4 regions of the Paenibacillus sp. FSL R5-0923 genome follow, and region 3 is predicted to be linked to each of the others. Evidence: predicted binding sites of a transcription regulator. Region 3 holds the regulator's gene; each other region holds the start of a gene.
The links. Region 3 encodes Rex, which represses fermentation and respiration genes when NADH is low (regulators of the CRP and FNR family bind a similar motif). Its sites were predicted from a motif close to TTGTGAAATATTTCACAA; they were not measured.

Region 1: a site for Rex is predicted at 1,497-1,514, ahead of MKX35_RS05105 (formate/nitrite transporter family protein). Genes of this name have one in related genera too.
Region 2: a site for Rex is predicted at 1,694-1,711, ahead of scfA (six-cysteine ranthipeptide SCIFF). Genes of this name have one in related genera too.
Region 4: a site for Rex is predicted at 1,684-1,701, ahead of MKX35_RS03595 (cytochrome ubiquinol oxidase subunit I). Genes of this name have one in related genera too.

The regions. Positions count from the first base shown of each region.
Region 1 is NZ_JBBPAT010000001.1:1,149,988-1,153,191, reverse strand. It holds gene MKX35_RS05110 (MFS transporter) at 1-131, opposite strand, end outside; gene MKX35_RS05105 (formate/nitrite transporter family protein) at 565-1,392, opposite strand; gene MKX35_RS05100 (FAD-dependent oxidoreductase) at 1,668-3,032, opposite strand.
Region 2 is NZ_JBBPAT010000002.1:20,311-23,514, reverse strand. It holds gene scfB (thioether cross-link-forming SCIFF peptide maturase) at 2-1,396, opposite strand; gene scfA (six-cysteine ranthipeptide SCIFF) at 1,519-1,668, opposite strand; gene MKX35_RS25210 (SF0329 family protein) at 2,153-2,722, opposite strand; gene MKX35_RS25205 (DUF4855 domain-containing protein) at 3,027-3,204, opposite strand, start outside.
Region 3 is NZ_JBBPAT010000001.1:2,898,492-2,901,695, forward strand. It holds gene dinG (ATP-dependent DNA helicase DinG) at 1-956, shown strand, start outside; gene MKX35_RS12900 (redox-sensing transcriptional repressor Rex) at 1,088-1,741, shown strand; gene MKX35_RS12905 (amidohydrolase) at 1,728-3,029, shown strand; gene MKX35_RS12910 (cell wall elongation regulator TseB-like domain-containing protein) at 3,199-3,204, shown strand, end outside.
Region 4 is NZ_JBBPAT010000001.1:798,963-802,166, forward strand. It holds gene MKX35_RS03580 (S1C family serine protease) at 1-648, shown strand, start outside; gene MKX35_RS03585 (cold-shock protein) at 1,068-1,268, shown strand; gene MKX35_RS03590 (cold-shock protein) at 1,361-1,591, shown strand; gene MKX35_RS03595 (cytochrome ubiquinol oxidase subunit I) at 1,815-3,204, shown strand, end outside.

The DNA of each region.
Region 1 (3,204 bases), 1.7 Mb from region 3:
ATGCTGCGTCCAAGCTCATCAAAAACATACATTGTAACCAATGGCCACATCAGTGCACTACCCGTTGCATTAATAAGACTAGCAATTAAAAATATCTTAACTTCTTTAGGATAATTCTGTAAAAACTTCATAAGTAGTGTACATCCCCTGTAATATATGTGTCATTATTCCATCCAGTATTATCCCAAAACAGGGTTCAGGGCAAGCAGACGCATTGACGTGCTATCGTGATAAAGTCTCAGTATACTTTACCTCTTATTTAGGACTAACTTCTACCGTAGCTGAGAAAAAAGTAGCACCTTTCACGTCCGCAGTCCTCCCTATTTCTGCTATCTATTTATATTTTATAGTTGCCGCTGTCGTCCGTAAAGTAGACTAAACAATAATGAAGTGTTTCGTTATTACAAAGTCGGGGTAATAGAGCCTAGAAACACTCCCCCTTTTAAAATTCGCTGTGCATCCGAATTCGTTCCCCCGAGCTCGGATACATCACGGCGGATTTTATTTGTCTATACAGCAAAAAGCACCCCTCAACTATTCTAAGGAGTGCTCTATAAGATAGGTTTAGGCGTGTTTTTTTACACCGCTGCCGGACATGCTGTCCACGGACTGAATAGATGCAGGCTCTTTGCGCAGGTAAGCCATCCAATAAGCTGCCGCAACAAAGATCGCACCGCCCGTCAAGTTTCCTAGCCATACCGGAACAAAATTGTTGAAGTACTCTCCCCATGAAAAATAACCTTCAAAAATAGCTGCCGGAATTAAGAACATGTTGGCTACAACGTGCTGGAAGCCGATAGCTACAAAAGCCATCGTTGGGAACCAGATACCGAGGATTTTGCCACTGAAGTTATCTGCTCCATAGGAGAGCCATACCGCCAAAGCTACAAGCCAGTTACAACCGATACCGGAAACAAATGCCGGCAAGAAGTCTGCCTCAAGCTTATGTCCTGCCATCTCCACTAATTTTTCCAAATACACACCGTCAGAGGTTAAACCAACCACGTGACCGAAAAAGTAAGCTACAAACAAAGCTCCCGCTAGATTGCTCAGGGTAATCAATACGAGATTCTTAACCACTTCCCAGAAGGATATCTTCTTCGCCATAAAAGCAAGTGGCACAGCCATCATATTGCCTGTCAGCAGTTCTCCCCCTGCAAGCAGTACTAGAATCAATCCAACAGGGAAGACAGCTGCCCCAATAAAGTTAGCGATGGATCCCCATTCATGTGGTGCGCCAGCAATGACGCGAATATCCAGTAAAAATCCGAGCGCGATAAACGCTCCTCCCAAAAAGCCCAGAATTAGTACGGTGCTTAAAGGATTGTGCGCCTTTTTTATGCCGTTCTCGACCGTGACTGCGGCAATCTGCTGCGGTTTATTATAAGCCATGATTCCTATCCCCTTCATCTATTTACTTAAAATTTGTTCCTTTACGACCATTGTAGCGTGTCATAAAACACATTAACGTGATAATTATCACTTAATGAAAAACTAAGTGAAACTTTTCACTGACATGTCAAATTTAACGAAGCGCATCCATAATTACAATTGTAAGAATAGGCTCCATATTATTTTAAAGGTAAATAGTACCAGCATCAATCACAAAAAACCGGAGCCATATATGGCTCCGGTTTACCCAACTTTATTGTTCACATGCAATTAAATTATACGGTTACTGCCTCTTTGCTTGGTACTGATGCCGGTAGCGATTCGAGGCCTACTGTATTCAGGAAGTTCCAAGGCTTGTTGTAATGAGGTTGGAAGAAGAAATCGATAAAGGCAAGCTGATCGATTGTCATTTTATTTTGAATACATACAGATACTGTATTGATCGATTGCGTCAAATCCGTCTTGGACAAGATTTGCGCTCCGAGAATGCGGCGTGTGGCGCGATCAAATACCACTTTTAATTGCACCTGCTCGAAGGTTGGCATAAATTCTGGACGGTAGTTGTCAATAATCATGGTAGTTTCTACGTCCATTCCTTCAGCCTTAGCCCCTTCTTCAGTAAGACCGGTAGCAGCGATATTATCTTCATAAATCTTAATGCCCGAAGTCCCTTGAGTACCCATATAAGGAATCGTCTCTTTCACTAAGTTACGTGCGACCAAAGTGCCCATCCGTACGGCATTGGTTGCCAGTGGAATATAAGCGTGCTTACCTGTAGGGTTGTAATGAATCGCGCAGCTGTCACCAGCGGCATACACATCTGGGCAACTAGTCTGCATATAATCATTAACCAGAATTGCGCCATTTGGCAGCATATCCACTTGACCTTTTAACAGCTCAGTATTCGGACGGAAGCCGATGCAGAGAATTACAAGATCCGCCTCATGCTCCCCTTCGCTTGTGATAACCTTGGTAACTTTACCACCTTCACCAGCAAAAGAACTTACCTTCTCATTCAGCGCTAATTTAATACCATGATCCTTAAAGGATTGTTCGATCGGCGCAGTAAACTCTGGGTCCAAATATTTATTCAAAATACGATCTTCACCATCAATCAGCGTAACTTGCTTTCCGTTCATTTGGAAGGCTTCCACCAACTCAACGCCGATATATCCAGCGCCTACGACTGTGATTTTATTCGCTTGTTTAGCTTTTTCTATAATGGTATTGGAATGATCATAGTTCTTGCAAAGCAAGACGCCTTCCAGCTCAATCCCTTCGAGCTTTGGTACAATCGGCCATGATCCCGTAGTCATAATCAGCTTATCGTAGGTATCGTCAAACTCCTGTCCGGTTACCAAATTGCGAACACGCAATGTTTTGGACTTCGTATCCACAACGGTCACTTCATGACGCATGTTGGTTTTTACACCAAGCTCAGCAAGCTTCTCAGGGGAAGAATAGAACAGCCCGTGTGGGTCCTTGACCACTCCACCTACGTATAAAGCAATTCCACAAGATAAGAAAGAAATATTATCATTACGCTCATAAACCGTAATCTCGGCTTCCGGGTGAAGCTTGGCAGTATTTACAATTGCGGCAGTTCCGGCATGTGTACATCCAATGACAGCTACTTTCATTATTTTCTTCCTCCTTCAAATGGACAACCTGGTTATATATTCGAATTGCTTGACTGACCAAATTAGATATCTGATCACCGATAAGTTAGTTGTGATTTATTTCACTTTATAAACTGATTATATTGTGATATTTATCACATTACAAGTCTTTTCGCCTATATTCTCAGATTGT
Region 2 (3,204 bases), on a different contig from region 3:
ACTAGCTAGATTGCCCTTCCATCGCTCTAATAGATTCATCAACCTTTACCATCATGGAACATTCGACTCTTTTGCGGAAGACGTCACAGCTGAAGTCATAGGTTCCGACGAGGGAACCCGTCGCGTGCAGTGCATTGGCAGGACAACCACCGCTGCAGTAGAGTTTAGCCCAGCAGTCCTTGCATTCCGGCTTCGAGTAGCAGTTGCTCTCTTGGAATTGACATTGCAGCTCAGGTTTTGTGATGCCATCCCAGAGGTTTCCCATGCTGTATTCTTCATCCCCGACGAACTGGTGACAAGGAAAAAGCTCTCCCCAAGGGGTGACAGCAAGATATTCGGTTCCTGAACCACAGCCAGTAATTCTCTTCTGGATGCAAGGTCCTTCCGAGAGGTCAAGCATGTAGTGATAAAAGGTAAACCCCTTGCCCTGCTCATCACGTCCAATCATTTCCTTGGCGAGAATTTCGTACTGGTTGTAGATCTCCGGCAGGTCCTCCTCGGTAAGTGCATAAGGTTCCTTTGGATCACAGATGACTGGTTCCATCGAGATCTTGTCAAAACCAAGGTCTGCGATATGAAATATATCGTTGGTGAAATCGACATTGTTACGAGTGTAAGTTCCTCGAACATAGTACTCTTGGTCCCCGCGCTTACGAACGAATTCCTTGAACTTCGGAACAATATGATCGTAGCTGCCTTTTCCGTTAACCGTTTGGCGAAGTCGGTCATGAACCTCTTTTCTTCCATCCAGGCTTAATACGACATTGTACATTTCCTGATTTAAAAACTCAGTGACCTCATCGTTCAGCAGCATTCCGTTCGTCGTAAAGGTGAACCGGAACTTTTTTTTGTATTCTTGTTCCTTGCTTCTTGCATAAGCTACGATCTGTTTAACAACTTTCCAGGCCAAAAGCGGTTCCCCGCCGAAAAAGTCGATGTCCAGGTTTCGATGATGACCCGAATTTTCAAGCAGGTAATCGATAGCTTTTTGTCCAACCTCATAGCTCATGATTGCCCGATCTCCGTTGTATTTCCCTTGGCTAGCGAAGCAATAGTCGCATGACAAATTACAGGTATGCGCAACATTGAGGCAGAGTGCCTTAACATAAGTTTTTCGTTTTTTTAAATCGAGCGAGAGGTTCTCATACTCATCTTTTGTAAAAAGCTGACCATCATTTTTAAGCGCCTCGATATCCGCGATGGTTTCTCGAATGTCGCTCTCGGAAATGCTGGAATCATCTTTATATTTATCCAACAGCGTTGTCACGATTTTTTCGGCAGAAGTTTTCTCATAATCCGCTATAATTTCATATGCTAGGTCATCAACAACATGCACCGAGCCACTGTAGGTATCGAGCACGATATTGTATCCGTTTAGTTTATATTGATGAATCATACTTACTAATCAAGCTCCTTTTGCACACAAGTAGAAACGGCTTTGCCATCCTTTAGGGATAGTATCCATTTCTTAAAAATAGCCGCCCATCAGCAGAGCAATGGGCGGTAAAATTCCGAATCCTATCTGTTCATTGCATTTTCACACTTCTGGTTTGCAACGCCGCAGGAAGTTTTGCAAGCGGACTGGCAAGATGTCTGGCATGCGCCGCATCCGCCGTGTTTTGCGGTATCCATCAGTTTGCGGGTGCTTAGTGTTACGATTCTTTTCACGATAAATAACTCCTTCTGTAATTTCTTGTGATCACTTTCACTTAATTTCCATGAAACATCGTAGCAACATCACGTAAGTACGTCTATGATTCCCGTCACCTAGCAGAGCAGAGAGGGGTTAAACATAAGCATCAACGTTAATTTTCGTGCAGTCTTTCATGCTTGTGATCGTAGGATGCCGTAGAGGGAACCAGAGTCAGAGCAATGCTAAAAAAGTGACAAAAGAAACAAAAAAGAGACGGCAATGATGCCATCTCTTAAACAAAGATTTTTCCTCATACTTGTCCGTAAAGTCCAATAAATATAAGGATTTTATAACACTGTATCCTTCCTTACCAGTAGAGCGACACTCTCCGATTCCATATGCACCATATGCAAACATCCCTCTCATTATCATGGCTATTGTTATGGTGGGAAGAAGTCACGTAGAATTAGGGATTTTTGTAGAGAGTGTTTCTTGAATATTCAATGAAGTTATTTATTTTTATAATATACTACGCCTTAGTTCATAAAAATATTGCACACTTGGATGCTTTAACTTCATCTTCTCGCTCATGTTTAAAATTCGCTTTTTCCCAACTCGTCTGTCCACTAAAGCTAGAATATTCAATAAGATATCGTCGCTTTCTAAGCTCTCCTCAATGGAAATAGATAAATACTTAGTAGCTATAACAATAAAATTCGATTTACTTAATGATGCCTGTGCTGACAAAAGCTCCTTTGCAACCTCTGATATTTTTCTGCTTCTTGCAATGACTATTAAACGATCCTCCGGGATGATCCCCTTGCTATCTTTTCTAACCGCTTCAATTTCTTCATGGTTGATAGGAATTTGAAGATCTGAATCATTCTTAATCTCCTGCTCCGTCTGATACCATCTAATTGAGCTAGTTCTATCATTCATATTAAGTACGTTCTTTTTATCTACCGAAATATAACAATTCCCTGATTTATCAGGTAAATAACGGTAACTACTTGCGCGATATTCAACCCTGCCGTATAACGCAGGACAGAGAAAACTCTCCAGTTGTTGCTTCAATTTGCTCCAGGACATGTATCCTCCTATGTTTTATGTTATAAATACCTGTTGAGGCAGTCGTTCTATTATACAATACATAATACAATCCCACTAAAACCTGAATAATATCTTGATATAATCTAATCCTCTATTTGTCACGTCTACATAGAAACAAGCCGATTAGGTATAGACCCCGTGGTCTGGTACCTAATCGGCTTGTTATGTTACGCCTCAAACGTTTTCACTTCGGTTATTAGTCTTACTCGGACAGATAATTCGATAACCGGTACAGGAAGTTTCAGCGCGGGTCCTATTGCTGCTTGGATGGATTATTTCTCCATTACTTATCGTGACCTTTACCCGGGTTTTCTTTTGAGTATTCAAAGGTCACTTTTACAGGCTCGCTCATATAGCCAGTCGATAGATACGCCTCATTGGTTCCCTTTAAATTACCCGTAAGTTTGAATGTGAATTGGAAGCTTCCCGCGACTGTACTCTTCGTCTCATCTTCGATTTGA
Region 3 (3,204 bases):
GTGAGCAAGTACGGTTTTTTATGGGATTAAATGATGAGAATGTAGTATATTGGCTGGAGGCGAATGGAAATTATCGCAGTAAATCGCTACAGCTGTATGCCGTTCCTGTTGATGTTAGTACTCAGCTTAAGGAGCTGTTTTTCGACAAGAAGAAAAGTATCGTGCTAACTTCGGCGACACTCTCTGTCGATAAATCTTTCCAGTTTATGATTGATAATCTCGGACTTAATGAAGCTGCGGAAGAGGGGCGTCTGATGACGTCACTCCTGCCTTCTCCCTTTAAGTATCGGGAGCAGGCGCTGTTAGTTATTCCGCGGGATTTCCCTAGTGTGAAGGGGAGTGTAGGCGATGCCCGATTTGTCGATACACTCGTACAGTCACTAGCAGAAGCAGCTATTACAACACGTGGGCGGATGCTTGTCCTGTTTACTTCTTACAAGATGCTACGCCAGGTTTACGATCCTCTGAAAGAGGCTCTAGCCTCACAAGAGATCACGGTGCTAGGTCAAGGCGTGGAGGGGGGCAGCCGTAGCAAGCTGATCCGCCGTTTTCAGGACAGTGCAGCTTCTGTACTATTAGGAACAAGCAGCTTTTGGGAGGGTGTAGATATTCCAGGTGAAGCATTAACATGCTTGGCCATCGTGAGGCTCCCATTTCAACCGCCAAACCACCCTCTAGCGGAAGCGAAGTCTGAGTTATTACAAGCCCAGAAAAAGAATCCGTTCATGAAGTTGTCTGTTCCTCAGGCGGTTATTCGCTTCAAGCAAGGATTTGGGAGGCTGGTACGGACAGCGCAAGATCGGGGTATTGTTATTGTGTATGACACAAGGGTGATCGAATCTCACTATGGGAAGTATTTCCTCTATTCGTTGCCTGGCCCGAAAATGGAGCATATGCTTACGGATCAAATGGTTCCTCGTATAGCGGAGTGGTTGGAAGACGGAGGCGTTTCTTGAAAAGAACGTCATCGATCTTATTAATCACTCTACAAGGAAGGGCGGTATAAGAATACCGCTCTTCCTTGAGACGAGGTGCAGATATTTCGATAGGATTTGAACAGAATATCACTTAAATTAGGAGGTAAATTATGAAATCGGATAAAATATCAGAAGCCGTTGTTCGCAGACTTCCTGTGTACTTGCGTTTCTTGAATGATCTCCAGAAACGTGAAATATTAACCGTTTCCTCACAAGAACTAGGACAAAAACTTGATTTAAATCCTGCTCAAATTCGTAAAGATTTAGCTTATTTTGGAGACTTTGGTAGAAAAGGTATCGGGTATGACGTAACTTATCTTATTGAAAAAATCCGTCATATTCTGAAGCTGGATCAACAATTGAATGTGGCTTTAGTAGGTGCTGGTAACCTTGGACATGCATTATCTAATTACAATGCTTATCTGAAAGATACTATGAAGATTACCGCTATATTTGACTCCTATGCACCTAAGGTGGGGCGGAAAATCAACTCTCTTACCGTTCAACCGATGGAGGAGCTTGGTCAGACGGTTCGTGAGCAAGGTATTCGAATTGGGATAATTACTGTGCCTGATTCAGAAGCGCAGAATGTAGCAGATATTCTCATTGAGTCTGGCATTGAGGCGATTTTGAATTTTGCACCAGTGATTCTAAAAACACCATCGAATATCCGTGTTCATGCTGCCGATTTTACAACGGATTTGCAAAGCCTTGCTTATTATTTGAAAGACGGAAAGGAAGAAACCGGAAATGAAGAGCAGTAAAACGATTATTAAGGGCGGGCGTTTTCTTATTTCGGGAACAGATGAGCCGGTTCTGAGCGGATACATGACTATTGAAGATGATTTGATCACTTACATAGGAAAAGAAGAGCCTTTAATGGAAGATGATGTGCAAGTTGTTGATGGCAGTCGTCTGCTGTTTATGCCAGGTCTGGTAAACACACATGGCCATGCCGCAATGTCATTGCTTCGTGGTTATGGAGATGATTTAGCACTTCAGGTGTGGCTTCAAGAGAAGATGTGGCCGATGGAAGCGAAATTCACTGGAGAAGATGTATACTGGGGAACCTCCTTGTCGGTACTGGAAATGCTAAAAGGTGGTACTACAACCTTCTTGGATATGTATGATCATATGGATCGAGTAGCAGAGGTAGTCGAATTATCAGGCATCCGTTCCGTACTGATGAGAGGCGTAATCGGATTATGCCCAGAGGAAGTACAAAATCACAAGCTTGCGGAAGCGATTTCTTTTGCACGAAATTGGCATGGTAAGGCTGATGGTAGAATTACGACGATGATCTCGCCACACGCCCCATATACTTGCCCACCGGACTTCTTTGTTAAGTTTGTACAAGCGGCACATGATTTGGATTTACCGATGCATACCCATATGTCCGAGACCAAACGCGAAGTGGAGCAGAATGTGGTGGATTACGGACTTCGGCCTGTAGCGCATTTAGAGAAGCTTGGAATGTTCACACGTCCGTCTATTGTTGCACATGGCGTTCATTTGAATGATGAAGAGATCGAGATACTGGCTCGTCATGATGTAGGCGTGTCTCATAACCCAGGAAGTAATCTGAAACTGGCTAGTGGAGTGGCTCGGGTTACGGATCTTCTAAAGGCTGGTGTGAAGGTGTCACTGGGTACAGATGGTGCGGCAAGCAATAATAACCTGGATATGTTTGAAGAGATGCGTCTTGCAGCCCTCATCCATAAAGGTGTAAGTGGTGATCCGACGGCTGTCCCAGCTCCGGAAGCGCTGCGTATAGCTACAGAGTATGGCGCAAAGTCTATCTTTTTAAATGATGTGGGTAGACTCGCTGTTGGCATGAAAGCGGACTTTATCGCGATTGATATAGACCAGCCGCATTTGCTACCACACACAGATCTGTTGTCTCATGCTGTATACTCTGCCAGCGCCAAGGACGTTGAGCATGTATGGGTGAATGGTAAACAGGTTGTAAAACATGGAGAATGTATAACGCTAGATGAGGAAGCAATCCGTCGTAAGGCGCAAGAATCATTTGATGGACTGCTTAAACGATAGTCTAAGATCATAACGAATAACTGAAAGGCTGTGACTTTCTGCGATTGCAAAGTTACAGCCTTTTGTGTTTCTGATAATTAGATCATTGAATTGGATATGAAACTTTGGATAAACACACAGGTGTGTTATATAATCAAAAAAGATATATTACTAGAAAGGGAGCTGTACCTTGAAG
Region 4 (3,204 bases), 2.1 Mb from region 3:
CTAGGTGAAACGGTCATTGCCATCGGAAACCCGTTGGGACTTGGTGACACATTGACTTCAGGAATTGTCAGCTATACTGAACGGAAGGTTCCCGTATCCTTGAATCAGGACGGCGTATATGATTGGGAGCAAGAGGTCATTCAGACCGATGCAGCAATTAATGAAGGCAATAGCGGCGGGGCGCTTGTGGATCTGGATGGTAAAGTCATCGGTATTAACACGATGAAAATCTCCGATGCAGGTGTAGAAGGGCTGGGTTTTGCTATTCCAGCTAACCATGTGATAGATACCGCTAATGAACTGGCTGAGAAAGGGCGGATTGCCCGTTCCTACTTAGGCGTATATTCGGTAGATTTAAACAATCCTTACATTCCTCTCGCAGAGGACCAACGCAAGGAACTGAACCTACCGAACAATGTTAAGGATGGGGTTGTCGTTCTGGATGCTGTTGGACCTGCACAAGAAGCGGGAATACAGTTCAATGATGTAATTACGAAATTTAATGATGAACCGATTACATCCACGCTTTCCCTTCGCAAGTATTTATATAATCAGACGAAGATTGGTGAGGATCTGAAGATTACCTATTATCGAAATGGGAAAGTCAATCAGACTACAGTAAAACTTCTTGAAAAACCAGAGGAATAATATGCTGGAAGTCGGCATATAATGATATAGCAGTAATGACAAGTAGAGCGGACTACCCCTTCGGTTGAGAAGGTAGAGCTTCCTGAAATAGCGATACTCTGTATCGCTATCGGGGATCTATTTCTTCTAAATTTTTGATAAATATGGCAATTATAAGCTGATTTAATCAATTTTGGGCTGACTGGCAACCCTTACATTGGAAGGTAATACTTATTAGGGTAGAAACGGATATATACGGATGCCAGCTTGCCTTTGCTAATCAGGTGTGGTAATATGATATCAATCATACATTTAGTCCCTAATTTTCGCATTGAAAAGGGCTGTTATATTCGGTAATACAACCTTTTTCAATGTGTGAATTTTTTCTTTGTTTGAAGATAAAAAGAACATATTAATTTAAATTTGTGGAGGTAACACACATGCAAACAGGTACAGTTAAATGGTTCAACGCAGAAAAAGGATTCGGATTTATCGAAGTTGAAGGCGGAAGCGACGTATTCGTTCACTTCAGCGCAATCACTGGCGACGGCTTCAAAACTTTGGACGAAGGCCAACGCGTTGAATTCAACGTTGTTCAAGGCAACCGTGGACCACAAGCCGAAAACGTTGTAAAACTGTAATAATAGAAGAAACCGTCCCAGCTTGTGAAAGTTGGGACGGTCTTTTTATATCTAGTTAGTCACTATTGACTTACAGGATGGGAGGAACGGCAATGAACTACCGGAAGAAACCTTTGGAAGAAATACCGGAAGAAAATACCGCGATTTGGGCGTGTACCAATGATGGATGCAACGGATGGATGAGGGATAATTTCGCATTTGAACATGCGCCTTCTTGCCGTCTATGTGACTCTCCAATGGTTCGCAGCACGAAGATGCTACCACAATTGCTTAATTCGAATGGCGATCTCAAATCGCTGAAGAAGGGTATTTCCATTACCTAACCAATGCCTTTATGAGTCAAGCTTGTTATAGAGCAGTGAACAACTTCAAGACGGTCAAACCGTCTTATTTTTTTTGCTTTTTTTAAGGTAAATTGTGATTTTTGTCACAAATCATTTGAATTTCACCGTTAAAAGTACCCCTTTGTGTGACATTTATCACAAAATGACGTCTAAATTTTTGACACAATATAATTAACGAAAAGGGGAGAAGGAAGGGAAAAATATGGATACAGTAATGCTGTCGCGTATACAATTTGCGTCGACGACAATATTCCACTATTTCTTTGTACCGGTATCAATCGGACTAGCGCTCTTGATTGCGATCATGGAGACCATGTACGTTAGAAAAGGCAATGAAGAGTACAAAAGAATGGCACAGTTCTGGGGAAAGCTGTTTCTCATCAACTTTGCAGTAGGGGTAGTTACAGGTATTTTGCAGGAATTTCAGTTCGGGATGAACTGGTCTGATTATTCACGTTTTGTGGGTGATGTCTTCGGGGCTCCGCTTGCAGTTGAAGCATTGGCAGCCTTTTTTCTGGAGTCTACTTTTATTGGGATCTGGATATTCGGCTGGGACAAAGTGTCCAAAAGAGTGCACTTGTTATCCATCTGGCTGGTAGCATTCGGTACGATGTTATCCGCTTTTTGGATTCTGGCAGCGAACTCCTTTATGCAGCATCCTGTGGGCTTTGCGATAAATAATGGACGGGCAGAAATGAATGATTTCTTCGCGCTCATTACGAACGGACAATTGCTGGTTGAATTCCCGCACACGGTTCTTGCTGCGTATGCAACAGGCGCCTTCCTCGTAACGGGTATTAGTGCGTATAAGATATTGAAGAAACAAGATGTATCTTTCTTTAAGAAATCTTTTCAAATTGCAGCAATCGTAGGTATCATTTCTTCTATTGGTGTAGCCGTGGCAGGCCATGCGCAAGCACAGTATTTGGTTGAGACTCAACCTATGAAGATGGCGGCTTCCGAAGGACTGTGGGGTAAGAGTGGTGACCCGGCGCCTTGGACCGTATGGGCAAATATTGATCCTGAGAAGCAAGAAAGTACTGGAGAATTTCAAATTCCGTATATGCTGAGCTTCCTTTCATACAGTAAATTTTCCGGTGAAGTTAAAGGTATGCTTGAGCTGCAAGCTGAGTATGAGCAAACCTATGGCCCCGGCGACTATATCCCGCCTGTACGTACGACATTCTGGAGTTTCCGGATCATGGTTCTAGCAGGAACATTGATGATTGTACTGGGTATGTACGCAATGTATTTAATGTGGCGCAAAAAGATGGACCGTCCAAATACTTGGTTTATGCGGTTTATGTTATGGGGAATATTGCTTCCTCCAATCGCGAATACAGCGGGTTGGGTCATGACCGAATTCGGGCGTCAGCCATGGACGGTATTCGGACTGATGACAACGGAAGACAGTGTGTCGCCTAATATTACGAGTGGTCAGGTTCTATTCTCTGTTATTTCTTTTACAGCGATTTACGCCATTCTCGGATTAGTTCTAATTGGTTTGTTTATGAAAGTGATTAAAAAAGGTCCTTATGCGATGGATAACGATCACGGGGATTCGCATGATCCATATAACGAGGAGGGCGCCC